Regions from separate parts of the Glaciihabitans sp. UYNi722 genome, predicted to be linked through region 1. Evidence: predicted binding sites of a transcription regulator. Region 1 holds the regulator's gene; the other holds the start of a gene.
What was found. The regulator HrcA, encoded in region 1, represses chaperone genes, less so after heat shock. The targets are predictions, from matches to a motif close to TTNGCACTCGNNNNNNNCGAGTGCNAA.
Positions count from the first base shown of each region.

Region 1 (8,016 bases):
GCCCGTTGCTTGCGACTCCGGAGTTGCCATACCGGTATGCCTCCCTGCCCGAACTGGGGTGTCGTCATCCTCCTCGCCAAGCGTCGCCCTGCATGACCTTTATGCTGACTTCATGCGTTTTTCCCCGCCCATCGACGAGCGTAGGCGGAAGGACGCAACGATGAGCAGGGGCGAGTAGATGTCGAAACGGCTTCCGCTCTGGCAGCGCCCGGTGAGCTACGCCGCGATCGGCGCTACCCAGGCGTCGGATCTGGCGATCCATCCACCTCCCGGATACCGTCCTTTCGAGCGGCGTACGCGCATCGGCCACGGTGACGCGCGCTGGGACTATGCATGGACAGAGGTGCTCACCTGGGGCATCCAGCGCAACAGCGGATTCCGCATCGATGTCGCTGAAGCGCCGGCGGCGGTCACCGACCAGACCTATGTTCCGGTCGCCTTCGACGAAGGGGGCGACCCGGTCGCGGGAGCCATTGCCGTCAGCAACGATGAGACAGTATTCGGCCCGGATGGTGCGGCCTTCGTCGTGCCGGGCGACACCGCGAAACTGAAAATACCGTTCGGACCGTTCCGTGTCGTCGCGCCGGCGCGAGTTGTCTACGTGGTCGACGAACTGCGACGCAAAGGGTTCGCCTACGGCACGCTGGCCGGGCATCCGGAGAGCGGGGAGGAGGCCTTCATCGTCGAACAAACGGATGACGGCTCAGTCTGGCTCGAAATCCGCGCCTTCTCGCGCCCAGCCAATGCATTCTGGTGGTTGGTGTATCCGGTGCTCAGGCTGTCGCAGGCCTTCTACAACAGGCGCTACTTCCGCTCACTGTCAGGCCCGATCGAGACTGCCTAGCCCGACCAGGGCGTCGAGCACTTGAGGGAGGCCGCTGGCCAGGTCGTCGACCACCAGTAGCGCGTTCGTTTCACGAAGCTCGTCAGCGGAGAAGTGCCCGGTCGCCACGGCGAAGAACGGGATTCCCGCGGAGTCGGCACCGATACCGTCGCCCGGGGTGTCGCCGATGATCACCAGGCGGTGACCGGCGAGTTCCGCCGCGGCGCGCACGGTGATCTCTGCCCGCAGTGGTGCGACGTCACCGAAATACGAGTTCTTCCAGTCGAAGGCCTCGGTGTCGAGCCCTGCGCCCTCCATCTTGTAGCGCGTGCGATTGGCCGAATTGCCGGTGAGTAGTGCGTTGACGAAGCCCCGTTCGCCAAACCGCCTGACCGCTTCCACTACGCCGGGAGCGATCTCACGTCGACTGCCGCCAAGATGCCGGTCGAGGGAGAGCTGGTCGAGGTGGCCTGACACGACAGGGTGCAGTTGGGGGGAGAGGCCGTTGGCGGCGAGGGCCTCCCAGATGATCTGGCCATCGGTCTTGCCGTGGACGCGGGGTACCGGGTGTGCAAGCGTCCGCCCGATGGCGAGCTCGATCGCCTCCTGGTAGAGGCCGCCGGCGTTGATCCCGTTGCGCAGGAGAGTGCCGTCGACATCCCAGAGCACGTACAGGCGTGGGTCGGGTTCGGTGTCATTCACCGTTCCATGCTGGCACAGGCAGGGTGCGGCATCCGACGATTCCGCTACCCTTCGGAAACTCAGGACAATGGTCACGACCTTGGGGGCAGATCCCCGCAGACGCGGTGCTGCTGCGTCGTTGCCGTGACCGTTGTCCTGAATTTCCGTGGGGAGCAAGTATTTCCACATGGCCAGTTCTTCCGTTGACGGCCGGTGGCACTAGGGCATGAGGGAGTCGGCGAGAATGGAGGGGTCATGCCCAGCGCCCTTCCCCTCGCCGATCCGGCCCCACTCGACGGCTTGCTCCCCGCGTCCGTCGCTGACGGGGCCGACCTGCGCAACTTCGGCGTGTACGTGCACGTGCCGTTTTGTCGGGTTCGATGCGGCTACTGCGACTTCAACACCTACACCGCCGACGAACTGCGTGGCGCGAAGCGCACCGACTACGCGGGCCAGGCCGTCGCCGAGATCGGGATGGCGCAGAAAGTGCTTGCAGAGGCAGGCCTGCCCGCACGGAAGGTCGAGACCGTATTCTTCGGCGGGGGAACCCCGACCATGTTGCCGGTGAACGATCTCGCTGCCATGCTCTCGGCCGTCATCGGTACCTGGGGGCTCGCCGATGGCGCGGAGGTGACCACAGAGGCGAATCCGGACTCGGTGGATGCCGCGTACCTCCTGTCCCTCGCCGATGCGGGTTTCACGCGCGTCTCGTTCGGCATGCAGTCCGCGGTGCCACACGTGCTCGCTACACTCGAACGCACCCACGATCCCGACCGAATTCCGCTCGTCGTGCAGTGGGCGCGGGACGCCGGCCTGCAGGTGAGCCTTGACCTCATCTACGGCACCCCTGGTGAGTCTCTCGACGACTGGCACGCATCCCTCGACCAGGCGCTGGCCCAGCAGCCCGATCATCTCTCGGCGTACTCGCTCATTGTCGAAGACGGGACGAAGCTGGCACGCCAGATCAGGCGTGGCGAGGTGGCCGAACCGGATGAGGACCTCCAGGCGGACATGTACGAGTTGGCGGATGAACTGCTGGGGGCCGCGGGATACAGCTGGTATGAGGTGAGCAACTGGTCGAAGTCGCCGGAGCACGAGTCGCGTCACAACCTCGCCTATTGGCAGGGGCACGACTGGTGGGGTGTCGGGCCTGGGGCGCACAGTCACGTCGGTGGTGTCCGCTGGTGGAACGTCAAGCACCCCGCGGCCTACGCGGACAGGATCCTGGCGGGCCAGTCCCCGGCGGCAGGACGTGAGACGCTCGATGATGAGACGCGACGCGTGGAGCGCGTGCTGTTGCGCACGCGAATCCGTGAGGGGCTCGATGTGGCCGAGTTGACGGCATCCGGTCGCACCGCCGTTGCCGGGCTCATCGCTGACGGTCTGGTCGACGGAGCCGCTGCGCTCCGCGGAAGAATCGAACTTACTCTGCGAGGCCGACTGCTCGCCGACGCTGTCGTACGTCGACTGCTCGACGAATAGTGGCGCTCAGGCGCTGACGAACCGGATGGCGATCGGGCAAACGTATTCTTCGCCACGGTTGGCTGCGATGGCGGCCATCAGGCTGAAGATGATGTTGAGAACGGCGACGACGAGCACGATCAGGAAGCCGACGAACAACCAGCTGGTGAAGATTCCGACGAGGTAGCCGATGAGTACCGTCAGCTGAAAGTTGAGGGCGGTCCGAGTGTGATCCCTTACCAGCGGGCCGCGGTCCTTGAGGAGCACGTAGCCGATCAGCGCCGGGAGGAAGTAGAGGAAGATGCCGCCGATGTGGATGAGCGTGGCCCACAGCTTTTCGTCGCTCGGGCTGAGCGGCTGCACAGTCTGGTACGGATTTGCGGGCGGCGGCGTGGTTTCGGACATGAACCCATTAAAGCAAGAAGCCCGGGAACCATGTTCCCGGGCTTCGTTCGTTGGCGCCTGAAGCTACTTGATCCAGCGGATGTTGACCGGGTAGCGGTAGCTGCCCCCCGCGTTGACCTTCACGCCGCCGAGGATGGCGAAGATGATGTTTACGACGATCAGGGCAAAGTACAGCAGAGAGAACAGGATGCCGAGGAAGGGGATCAGGGTCAGGATGCCGAGGATGATCGCGGCGCCGGTGACGTTGATCGTCCAGTTCAAAGCCTCTTTGCTTTCGACTCTGGTGCGCGCCCCGCGCGGACCGAAAACCAAGTAGATGATGAGGGCGGGTATCAGCAGGATGATATTGAGGAAGTGCGACAGCTGGGCCCAGAGCTTGTCGTCGGTTTCGCTAAGGGGTGCAGCGGGCTGCGGAGCCGCGGCCTGCGGTGTTGGGTCAGTCATGTGCGTTGCCTTTCAGATGGGCGATTCGGTCCTGCCGAGGTTTGGGAGCTTTGGCAGTCATGCTGCCCCCGTTACGGGCGGTCGACAAGCTCATGGATACGGTACTGCCCTATTCCCTTCGCATGCAATGCCTTCGTCCCCGCGTGTCACGGTACAATTGGCAGTCGGAAGTGCCGAGTGCCAAGACCGGAGGTGATGGCAATGGTCTCTGAACGTGGGCTCGATGTGCTCCGCGTCATCGTGCAGGATTACGTCGCCTCTCGCGAACCCGTCGGCTCGAAGTCGATAGTGGACCGTCACTCCTTTGGTGTGTCCGCAGCCACTATTCGCAACGACATGGCTCTTCTGGAAGAAGAAGAGCTGATCGCGGCGCCGCACACGTCATCCGGACGCATCCCCACCGACAAGGGCTACCGCGTCTTCGTCAACCAGCTCGCCGATCTCCGCCCGCTGACCTCCGCGCAGCGCACAGCCATCGAGACGTTCCTCGGTCAGTCCGCCGACCTCGACGAGGTCCTCGGACGCACGGTTCGTCTCCTTTCGCAGCTCACGCACCAGGTGGCGCTCGTGCAGTATCCGTCGCTGACGCGCTCGCGCATCCGGCACGTCGAACTCGTGCGACTCACGGAGATTCGGATGATGACGGTACTGATCACCGATACCGGCCGGATCGAGCAACGACTCATCGATGTCGCTCCCGGGCTGGACGAAGGGTTCCTCGACCAGCTCAGATCGAGACTGAACGTTTCGATCGGTGGTCTCGCCCTCGCCGAGGCGGCCGAACGACTCGCCTCCTTCGCCGACCAGTTCACGGCGCAGCACGAGTCGGCGGTGAAGCAGATCGCGACCTCCCTCATCGACCAGGTTCTGGCGAATCGGCAGGACAAGCTCGTGATGGCGGGCGCGGCCAACCTGGTGCGCACCGAGGAAGACTTCACCGGCAGCATCTACCCGGTGCTCGAAGCGATCGAGGAGCAGGTCACCCTGCTGAGGCTCTTTGGTGAAATGGAACCAGACCAGAACGGCTTCTCGGTGAGCATCGGCAGCGAGAATGCCACCTTCGGACTCGGGGAGACCTCCGTACTCACCACCGGCTACACAGCGTCTGGCAGCGAGGTCTCCCGTTTGGGCGTCATCGGCCCGACCCGCATGGACTATTCGAACAACATCGCCGCGGTTCGCGCCGTCGCACGATACCTGTCGCGCCTGCTCGGCGAAGACTGATCTCGCCACTGTCTACGGCCTGTGGCCGACAGTGAGCGCTGTTAAAATGTAAAGGAATTGGATTGGCTGACCATTACGAAGTACTCGGTGTCGACCGTAGCGCGACGACCGATGAGATCAAGAAGGCGTACCGGCGTCTTGCTCGGGAGCTGCATCCCGATGTGAACCCCGGGGCCGAGGCATCCGAGCAGTTCAAGCTTGTGACACACGCCTACGACGTGCTCTCCGATCCGCAGCAGCGCCAGCAGTACGACCTCGGGCCCCAGGCCGGATTCGGCGGCGGCGGAGGCGGCAACTTCGGTGGATTCGGTGACATCTTCGAGACCTTCTTCGGCGGCGGCCAGAGCCGCGGACCACGCTCGCGCCGCGAACGAGGTCAGGATGCCCTGGTGCGCGTCGAGGTCGACCTCGACGAGATCATCTTCGGCACCAAGCGCGAAGTCGAGGTCGATACCGCCATCCTCTGCGAGACCTGCAACGGGTCGTGCTGTGCGCCGGGAACCCAGCCGGTCACCTGCGACATCTGCCACGGCAGCGGCCAGATCCAGCGTGCCGTGCGCAGCCTGCTCGGTAACGTGATGACCTCTAGCCCTTGCGGCACCTGCCGCGGTTACGGCACCGTCATCCCCAACCCGTGCCCGACCTGCCAGGGCCAGGGACGCGTGCGCGCCCGCCGCAGCATCCCGGTCGACATCCCGGCCGGTGTGGACACCGGCCTCCGCTTGCAGCTCCCCAACCAGGGCGAGGTCGGCCCAGCCGGTGGAACCTCCGGCGACCTCTACCTTGAGATCAAAGTGCGTCATCATGACGTGTTCAGCCGCAACGGCGATGACCTGTTGGCGACCCTCGAAGTGCAGATGACAGATGCCATCCTCGGAACGAGAACGACGTTGAAGACCCTGGATGGCGAGGTCGCGGTCGAGATCCGGCCCGGCATGCAGAGCGCAGAGGTCATCACCATCAAGGACCGTGGCATTACCCGCCTGCGTGGCAATGGCCGTGGCGACCTCAAGATCGGAGTGCAGGTGACGACACCGACCAAGCTGAGCCATAAGGAGCAGGAGCTGATCAAACAGTTCGCCGGCTCCCACAAGGCCGCGACCCCGTTGCTCACGCACTTCCAGCAGGGCCTCTTCCAAAAACTGCGCGACCGCTTCCTCAACATCTGACACCCGCCCGTACTACCGATCGCCGATCACCCTTCGGAAACTCAGGACTTCGGTACAGGGCGCTGCGCAACGCTCCAGTAGTTACGGGGCAGCGCGAGCGACGTCGATACCAAAGTCCTGAATTTCCGAAGGTGTGGCGTCGATCTGAGAGAGTGGGGCCATGGCGCACTTCTACCTGAACGAGGAACTCCTCTCGGCCGAGGTCGGGATGAGGGTCTCCGTGACCGGCGAGGAGGCGCGCCACGCGGTCACCGTCAGTCGTATCGCGGTCGGCGAGGCTATCGCGGTCGGCAACGGAGCGGGACTTGTCATCACCGGCGCCGTTGTCTCGGCGGAGCCGACCGAATTCGTCGTCGAGGTCGAAACCGTCGCAGAGACACCACCCGCTGCCCCCGCGATCTGGCTGGTGCAGGCACTGGCCAAAGGTGACCGGGACGAGAGTGCCGTCCAGCAGGCCGCGGAACTGGGCGTCGACGGCGTCATCCCGTGGGCGGCGCAGCGATCCATCGTCAAGTGGGAGGGCGCGAAGGTGCGCAAGGGCCACGATCGCTGGGCAGCGATCGTGCGGGAGGCGAGCAAGCAGTCGATCCGGCCCTGGATCCCGGAGGTCGGCGATCTCGCCTCGACGACCGTGCTGGCCGCCCTGGCCACGGAGACGCGGATGCTCGTACTCGAGCCCGCCGCATCCGTCGCCCTGTCGTCGCTGCACCCTGACGAACGCGACGTTGTCCTGGTGGTCGGCCCGGAGGGCGGTATCGCCCCCGCAGAACTCAGCCGTCTCGAGGCGGCGGGTGCGACGCTCGTGAAACTCGGCGACACCATTCTGCGTACCTCGAGTGCCGGCCCGGCTGCGATCGCCGTGCTCAACGTACAACTCGGCCGCTGGTAGCGAACCGCCTGCCGTCACGGGCGGCCGTCACTTAAGCTAGAACCATGTCAGCCAACGACGAGCCATCGATCTTCACGCGGATTGTCGCGCGCGAGGTTCCGGCGGATGTGGTCTTCGAGAATGACCGCATCATCGCCTTTCGGGACATCGCTCCGAAGGCGCCCCTGCACCTGCTTGTGGTGCCGAAGACGGAGGCCTATCGCAACGTGACCGAACTCGCCGCGGGCGATCCGGCACTTCTCGCAGAGCTGGTTGCGACCGCGCAGCAGCTCGCCGACGAGCATTCGGACGGCGAATTCCGCCTCGTTTTCAACACCGGCCCCTCGGCGGGCCAGACCGTGTTCCATGTTCATGCCCACCTGCTCGGTGGGCAGCTTTCGGAAGGCACCCTTGGCCACTAGCAGTCAGCACAGCAGCGACGGTCAGCACCGCGGCGACAGGCACGGGTCGGATGGCGGCGCCACCGACCACATCGAGTTCCGGGTCGACGGGGTGGCCATGGTCCGTCTTCTCGGACCGCAGGACCGCCTGCTCATGACCATCGAAAAGGAATACCCGCGCGTGGAGGTTCTCGTGCGCGGCAACGAGATCACCCTGGACGGCGACGCCGACCAGGTGAATGCGGCAGCGAGGCTGGTAGAGGAATTGGTGACGATGGTTCGCTCCGACCAGGAACTCGGCCAGAGAGATGTGACCGAGTCCGCGAAGATCCTGCACGACGACCCGCGGGTGAGTCCCGCCGAGCTGTTGAGTCAGGCGATCCTCACCAGCCGCGGCAAAAGCATCCGTCCGAAGACCCTCGGGCAGAAGAGCTATGTCGACGCGATCGATGAGAACACCATCGTGTTCGGCATCGGCCCCGCAGGTACCGGTAAGACCTACCTGGCAATGGCGAAGGCGGTGCAGGCCTTGCAGCGCAA
Region 1 is NZ_JBEPTL010000014.1:19,363-27,378, reverse strand. Features, by position in the region: gene ABIB56_RS11390 (DUF1990 domain-containing protein) at 179-844, shown strand; gene ABIB56_RS11385 (HAD family hydrolase) at 821-1,525, opposite strand; gene hemW (radical SAM family heme chaperone HemW) at 1,760-2,986, shown strand; gene ABIB56_RS11375 (DUF4870 domain-containing protein) at 2,993-3,370, opposite strand; gene ABIB56_RS11370 (DUF4870 domain-containing protein) at 3,434-3,814, opposite strand; gene hrcA (heat-inducible transcriptional repressor HrcA) at 4,016-5,038, shown strand; gene dnaJ (molecular chaperone DnaJ) at 5,101-6,207, shown strand; gene ABIB56_RS11355 (16S rRNA (uracil(1498)-N(3))-methyltransferase) at 6,368-7,096, shown strand; gene ABIB56_RS11350 (histidine triad nucleotide-binding protein) at 7,141-7,497, shown strand; gene ABIB56_RS11345 (PhoH family protein) at 7,595-8,016, shown strand, end outside.

Region 2 (8,016 bases), on a different contig from region 1:
GCGAGGCCCGCAAGCGTGGGGCCATCGAGGTCTTCCTCGAGGTGCGCGCAGACAACCCTGGAGCGAAGAATCTCTACGACACCCTCGGTTTCGAGGAGATCGCCGTGCGGGTCGCCTACTACCAGCCAGACGGGGTCGACGCGATAGTGATGCGCCTGAGGATTCCGGAACCCCAGCTGAGGCCGGCGATGATCCCATGACCGATTCGGCACCCCCCGAGCCGCTTGTGCTCGGCATCGAGACCAGCTGCGACGAAACGGGTATCGGCGTCGTGCGCGGTACCACGCTGCTCGCCAACGTGATCGCCTCATCCATGGACGAGCATGCCCGCTACGGCGGTGTCGTACCGGAGATCGCGGCGCGCGCGCACCTCGAGGCACTCACTCCGACCCTGAAAGCGGCGCTCGCCGAGGCAGGCGTCACCCTGCAGGAGCTCGATGCGATCGCGGTGACCAGCGGTCCTGGACTTTCCGGAGCGCTGATGGTCGGCGTTGGTGCGGCCAAGGCGCTCGCTGTGGCCCTCGACAAGCCGCTCTATGCCGTCAATCACCTGGTCGGGCACGTCGGCGCCGATGTGCTGCGTGAAGACGGTTCGGCGATCGAGTTGCCCACCATCGCCCTGCTCGTCTCAGGCGGACACACGTCGCTGCTGCTGGTGCGCGACCTCGTCTCGGATGTCGAACTGCTCGGCGAGACCATCGATGACGCTGCGGGTGAGGCCTTCGACAAGGTGGCCCGCCTGCTCGGCCTCCGCTATCCCGGCGGTCCGGAAATCGACCGGGCCGCTGTCGGCGGCGACCCGAAGGCGATCCGCTTTCCCCGTGGACTCAGTCTCCCCAAAGACAGGGAGAAGCATCGCTACGACTTCTCCTTCTCCGGGCTCAAAACCGCTGTCGCCCGCTGGGTGGAGCAGCGGCGTGATTCCGGCGAGGAGGTGCCCATGGCGGATGTCGCGGCCAGTTTCCGCGAGGCCGTCACCGACGTGCTGCTCACCAAGGCTGCCGCCGCCTGCCGGGATCTCGGCGTGCCCCGCCTGTTGCTCGGCGGGGGAGTGGTCGCGAACGCGCGCCTCCGCGAGGTGGCCGTCGAACGCTGTGCGGCAGCGGACATCGAGCTGCGGATTCCTCCGCTCTCGCTCTGCACCGACAATGGCGCCATGATCGCGGCCATCGGGGCGCAACTGATCCGGGCGGGCCACGGTCCATCTGATCTGTCTTTCGGCGCGGACTCGACGCTTCCCGTCACGGAAGTGCAGGCAGGAGTACATTACTGAGCGAGCGTCATTCGCTCACCGACGATTATTAGGAGCAACGATGTCTACAACACCACCCGAAGAACCGACCACTCCTCCCTCTGCCCCGACGCCCCCGTCGGCCCCCAGCGCCCCTCCGGCATACAGCGCACCAGCCGTTGCCGGTGCCGCCGGAGGGAAGAAGGCACTGAGCCTGACATCGTTCATTCTCGGCATCGTTGGCGTCGTGCTGTTCCTGCTCAACTGGGTCGCCATCGTCATCGGAGTCGTCGCTGTCATTCTCGGCTTCATCGGCAAGTCGCGTGAGCCTGGCGCACCCCGCTGGATGTGGCTGCTCGGAATCATCTTCGGGTTCGCCGCCATCGTCATCGGAGCCATTGTGCTCATCGCGAGCATCGCTCTCCTGGCCGCCTACCGGAACGGCAACCTCGGGACTGTGACTCCGTAGCGTTTACTACTCATGGGCCCGCGCTGATCAGCGCGGGCCCTTTTCGGGGCCGCGGCCCGGATTGACAGCCCGCGCACTCCCTGCCACTATGGGCACCGCCGGAAGAATGTTCCCTCACCAACTTTGGAGTTTCGCAATGTCTGACGACAATCTCACCCCGCCGCCCCCGCCTCCTCCCGCAGCCCCGGCAGCTTCGCCCTACGTGGCGCCGCCGGCCGGACCGAGCAAGGTTCTCAGCCTGATCGGAATGATCGCCGGAATCGTCGGCGTCGTCATTTCGCTGTTCGGTGGATTCGGCTTCATCTTCTCCATCGCCGCCGTCGTTCTCGGCTTCCTCGGCAAGTCGAAGGAGGGCATTCCGGCCAAGCCTTTCTGGCTGACCGCGCTCATCACCGGATTCGTCGGAATCGGCATCTCACTCATCTGGCTGATCGTCTACATCATCATCTTCGCCACCGCTGCGGCGTCGGTCAGCAGCTACAACAACTACTAAAAACACAGTTGCGAAAGGCCCGCGCTCGGCGCGGGCCTTTCGTCGTTAAGCCCGTTCCGCGAGTAGCGCCGTGTGCTTGCCGGCGACTCGCGTGACAAAGAGCGTCGCGCTGTTCTTCCCCTTGAGGGCGAGTTTCGTGCGCAACTGGGCGGGGTCGACATCCACGCCACGCTTCTTGATCTCCAGCGTGCCAATCTCCCGGGCTGCAAGAGCCTTCTTAAGCTTTCGCTCATCGAAGGGAAGTGTGTCCGTGATGCGGAAACGATTGGCGAAGGGGGTGTCGACCGCGGCATCCGCTGTCAGGTAGGCGATTCCGGTGCTCAGCATCCTCGCGTCGATTCGGCGCGCGAGGTCGCCGATCAACCTGGCGCGGATGACAGCGCCATCGGGTTCGTACAGGTACTCGCCGAGCGTGCCGGTCTCGACATCCGCGCAGTCGACATCCGAACTGAGTTCCGCCGTGCCGTGGTCGCCGATCACCAGAGCGGATCGACGAATGCCCGGGCGCGCCACAGCGCCGAACCAGAGGCCGAGCTCGACGACGTCGTGATCGACGGAGATCCACTGCGCCTCGGCCTCGACCGGGATGAGGTCGCGATCGATGCCCGGCCCGAGTTTGATGCCTGTCGGTTGACGGCTGCCGATCTCGAAAGCGAAGTCGAGGGTCGGCGAGTAGTCCGCAGGATTCGTGAGGCGCGAGGTGTTCTGGTGGCCGGCCGTGCGGCGAGCCGGGTCGAGGTAGACGCCGTCGAATGCGTCGAGGTCGATGCTCGCGGCATCCGCGTTGACGACCTCGGCGTTCGGCCACGGAGCCAGGTTGTAGGAGGCGATGGCGGCGGTGACCTCGTCGAGTTCCACGGCCGTCACGTCGAGGTCGAGTGCCGCGATCGCGAGGGCGTCACCGCCGATCCCGCAGCCGAGATCCACGATGCGGCTGAGGCCTGCCGCCTGGAATCGGCCGGCGTGCATGGCCGCGACCCGCAGCCGAGTGGCCTGTTCGAGTCCGGCCTCGGTGTACAGCATGCGCGCCGCGAAGGGGCCGAACTTGCCCTCCGCTTTGGCCCGCAGCTTCGACTGGCCGAGCACCGCGGCGACGAGGCCGGGGGAGTGACCGGCCTTGCGCAGCTCGCCGACGGTCCTCACGACATCCGCTGTCGTCTCGTAGCGCGGAAGCGAGTCGAGTAGCCGCAGGCCGTCGCTCGACAGCAACTCCTGCAACTCAGTCCTGTCCATCCGCCCCATTCTGGTACGAAAACGCAGGAGATCCGCCGCGAACGCCTCAATCACTGCCTCGTTGGTAGCGGATGCGGCGGATCTCCTGCGTTTTCGTAAGCACGGTCGGGCGTAACTTCTGGCACTCCGATTGCACGAGTGCTAATGCGCGGCTAAGCTACATCTGGCACTCTCACAGTGAAAGTGCTAACCCAAGATTTCGAAGTTTTGAGAAAGAAGAGGTCAACCGTGTCGGTCTCCATCAAGCCGCTCGAGGATCGCATTGTCATCAAGCAGGTCGAGGCTGAGCAGACCACTGCTTCCGGTCTCGTCATCCCGGACACCGCGAAGGAGAAGCCCCAGGAGGGCGAGGTCGTCGCAGTAGGTCCAGGTCGCATTGACGACAACGGCAACCGCGTCCCGCTCGACATCGCCGTTGGCGACAAGGTCATCTACTCCAAGTACGGCGGAACCGAGGTGAAGTACGGCGGGGATGACCTGCTCGTGCTCTCGGCTCGCGACGTGCTCGCGGTGGTCGTCCACTAACTACGTTTCGTGAGAAGGCCCGTCCGGTTCGCCGGACGGGCCTTTCGCATATCCCTGATCGTGGCGGCACGCGCGTCCCGTCGCGCCTTGCCGAAGGCCGCCTGATCGCCCGGTACAGTTCGGAATGATCCCCGACCCAAGGACCAACATGCCGCGCTCCCGACCGCTCATCGCCCTCGTCGCGGCCGCAGTGACGATCTCAGCTCTGGCAGCATGCACGGCCACCGCTCCGATGCCGGTCCCGACTACCACGCAGAGTGCGACACCCAGCGGTGACGGTGTTCTCCGCATCGGCACACTCTTTCCGACCACCGGTGCGCAGTCCTACCTCGGCCAAGGGCAGGCGGCAGGCGTCGAGGCAGCGGTGCGCGAGATCAACCAGGCCAGTGGTGTGCTCGGCAAGCCTGTGGAGGTATTCCATCGCGACTCAGGGGATGCCACGACCGACACACTCGAGAAATCCTTCGCCGACCTGCAGACGAAACCGATCGACGTGATCATCGGCCCGTCGTCGTCAGTGCTCGAAGAGCGCCTGCTGCCCAAGGTGGTCGCGGCGGGCATCCCGCTGATCTCTCCGGCTGCGACCTCGGTGCGGCTGAGCAGCCTGAACGACACCGGATACCTGTTTCGCACCATCCCCTCCGCGGCCCTGCAGGGCGCTGCCCTCGGGGCGACCATTGGAGGTGGCAAGGCCAAGGTCGCGATCGTATATCTGGACGATGACACTGGCAACGCCGTGCTCGGCACGCTGAAGGCGAGTCTCAAGAAGTCCGGCGGCACACTCGTCGTCGCCCAGAAATACGTCGCCGACACCAAAGATTTCGCGCCGGTCATCGATGCTGTGAAGAAGGCGACACCGGATGCGGTGGTCTTCGTGAGTCCGTTCAGCGCGATGGAGCAGAACAAGGTCGTCATCACCCAGCTCTCCGCTGCGGGCTTCGGCGGAGCGAAGCTGTGGCTCACCAGCGACAACATGGCGGACTACTCCCAGGCGCTTCCGGCAGGCACCCTCACGGGCGTGAACGGCATCCTCGAGGGTGCAGAACCCGACGCAGCGTTCACGGCGAAGGTCAAGGCCGCGGATCCCGCTGTCGCCAATTTTCTGTATTCCGCAGAGGCCTACGACGCCACGGTTCTCGCCGCACTGGCCGCGACGGTCGCCCACGATGACGGCGGGCTGTCGATCAAGAGCCGACTGCGGGAGGTGTCGGAGGGCGGTATCAAATGCACCAGCTACCGCGAATGCCTCGACGTGCTCACGACCCGATCCGACATCGACTACGACGGCATCTCCGGCCCCATCGGTTTCGACAGGCGAGGCGATCCGAGCCCGGCACACTACGGCATCTATAAATACGATGCGGGCAACAGGTTCGCGCGAGTGAGCGGCGTCGTCGGCGGTTAGGCATCCGAACCCCGGAGGTGGAATAGCCGGGGCCTTATGCCGTTAATATTGACTACCGGAGTCCACAGTCGTAATCCGGCTTTTCACTCAGCATCAGCGGGAAAAAGAGGACACATGGACCAGCCAGATCCCTTCGGCTTTATCGGACTCACCTACGACGATGTCATGCTGCTGCCCGGTCATACCGACGTCATCCCGAGCGAGGCGGATACCACCACTCGCCTGAGCCGCCGGATCACGGTCTCGGCCCCCCTCCTCTCCTCCGCCATGGACACGGTCACCGAATCCCGCATGGCCATCGCGATCGCCAGGCAGGGCGGTCTCGGCGTATTGCATCGCAACCTCTCAATTGCCGACCAGGCCGACCACGTCGACAGGGTGAAGCGCTCAGAGTCCGGCATGATCACCAATCCGGTCACCACCACCCCCGACGCCACCGTCGCAGAGGTGGACGCGCTCTGCGGACAGTTCCGCATCTCCGGTCTTCCCGTCGTTGACGAGCAGGGCATCCTTGTCGGCATCATTTCCAACCGCGACATGCGCTTCGTCTCCCCGTTCGAAAAGTCGACGACCTTGGTGCGCGATGTCATGACGCGCATGCCACTCATCACCGCCCCTGAGGGCATCGACCCGGATGACGCTGTCGCGATCTTCGCGCAACACAAGATCGAGAAGCTGCCGCTCATCGATGCCGAGGGCCGGCTGCGCGGCCTCATCACCGTCAAGGACTTCGACAAGTCGGAGCAGTATCCCAACGCGACCAAGGACGACGCAGGGCGTCTCCGCGTCGCCGCCGCGATCGGCTTCTTCGGCGACGCGTGGGAGCGTGCGATGACCCTCATCGACGCCGGCGTCGACGCACTCGTCGTCGACACGGCTAACGGCGACAGCGCAGGGGTCATCGACATCATCCGCCGCCTCAAGAGCGACTCGGCCGCCAGGCACGTCGACATCATCGGCGGCAACGTCGCTACGCGCGGCGGCGCCCAGGCTCTGGTGGATGCCGGCGCTGACGCGATCAAAGTTGGCGTCGGCCCCGGGTCCATCTGCACCACGCGCGTCGTCGCCGGCGTCGGGGTACCCCAGGTCACCGCGGTGTACGAGGCTTCTCTCGCGGCGCGGGAGAGCGGCATCCCCGTGATTGCGGATGGCGGACTGCAGTATTCCGGCGACATCGCCAAGGCGCTCGTCGCCGGTGCCGACACCGTGATGCTCGGGTCGCTGCTCGCCGGCTGCGACGAGAGCCCAGGCGACCTCATCTTCGTGAACGGCAAGCAGTTCAAGAGCTATCGCGGCATGGGTTCTCTCGGGGCGCTGCAGAGTCGGGGAGAGAAAACCTCCTACTCGAAGGACCGCTACTTCCAGGCCGATGTGCCCTCCGACGACAAGCTGATCGCTGAGGGCATCGAAGGGCAGGTTCCCTACCGCGGCCCGCTCTCCGCCGTGGCGTACCAGCTGCTCGGCGGCCTCCGCCAGTCGATGTTCTACACCGGTGCGCGCACCATCCCGGAGCTCAAGCAGAAGGGTAAATTCGTGCGGATTACGGCTGCCGGCCTGAAGGAATCCCACCCCCACGACATCCAGATGACCGTCGAGGCGCCGAACTACTCGCGCTAGCTGCTCGTTGGTTGCTGCTCGTTGGTTACCCTCAACCCGGGTCATTGCGGCCGTGCCGGGTCAATGTAGTGACCCGGTACGGCCGCAATGACCCCGATGCACCGTCGCGGTCCACTCCTCACCGTCGGCCTGCGACATCCGGAGTCCCCAGCATGACGGCGTGCGGCTTGCGACCGCCAGCGAGCCTGTCACTCTCGTGCGATGGAGAATCTGGCCACCACGAACGGTATCTTTCTTACCTCTGATCTACGTGCTTTCGGACTCGACGGTTCGATTTTTCGCAAGGCGGCCGCACGTCGCCAGCTGGTACGACTACATCGAGGCGCATTCATGGATGCGGCGGACTTTGCGCAACTCGGCAGGAACGAAAAATATCGGCAGCGTGTGATCGGGGCTCTCATGGCGAGCAGGGGAGATCCCGTCGCCAGTCACGCTTCCGCCGCCGCGCTCTGGCGGCTTCCGATTATCGGTGGTTGGCCGGAGGTGGTGCATGTGCTGGCGCCGAAGTCCACTGGCACACGCACCGAGAACGGATTCACCAGGCACGCGCGAGGGTTCGACGACACGATTGTGCGCATCGACGGTGTTCGTGTCACGTCCCTTCATCAGACGCTCCTCGATGTGGCCGCGACTGCGACCTTTGCCTCGGCGGTCACCTCCATCGACAGCGCTCTCGGCCACGAGTTGGTCACGGGGGAATCGCTACTGAGCAGTTTCGACGCATCGGCGATGACGCGCTATCGTCGTCGGACTCTCCGCGCCCTCGAGTTCGGCACTCCTCTGTCAGGCTCAGCGGGGGAGTCGCTTAGCCGCGCCAATATCCACGAACTCGGTTTTCCCGCTCCGGTCCTGCAGGCGTCGTTTCGTGACGCGCGTGGGTATATCGGTGATACTGACTTCTGGCGGCCGGAGCACAACCGGATCGGGGAGTTCGATGGATTCGTCAAGTACACGAGGGCCGAATACACCGGCGGCCGACCGATCGAGGAGGTCGTCTTCGCCGAGAAGGTGCGCGAGGATCGCCTTCGCGCCACCGGACCGTC
Region 2 is NZ_JBEPTL010000002.1:225,615-233,630, forward strand. Features, by position in the region: gene rimI (ribosomal protein S18-alanine N-acetyltransferase) at 1-200, shown strand, start outside; gene tsaD (tRNA (adenosine(37)-N6)-threonylcarbamoyltransferase complex transferase subunit TsaD) at 197-1,273, shown strand; gene ABIB56_RS02495 (hypothetical protein) at 1,314-1,700, shown strand; gene ABIB56_RS02500 (DUF4190 domain-containing protein) at 1,837-2,193, shown strand; gene ABIB56_RS02505 (class I SAM-dependent methyltransferase) at 2,239-3,426, opposite strand; gene groES (co-chaperone GroES) at 3,655-3,951, shown strand; gene ABIB56_RS02515 (ABC transporter substrate-binding protein) at 4,100-5,356, shown strand; gene guaB (IMP dehydrogenase) at 5,471-6,973, shown strand; gene ABIB56_RS02525 (hypothetical protein) at 7,175-8,016, shown strand, end outside.
Region 2: groES (co-chaperone GroES) is a predicted target of HrcA. The motif match lies at 3,545-3,571, and genes of this name have one in related genera.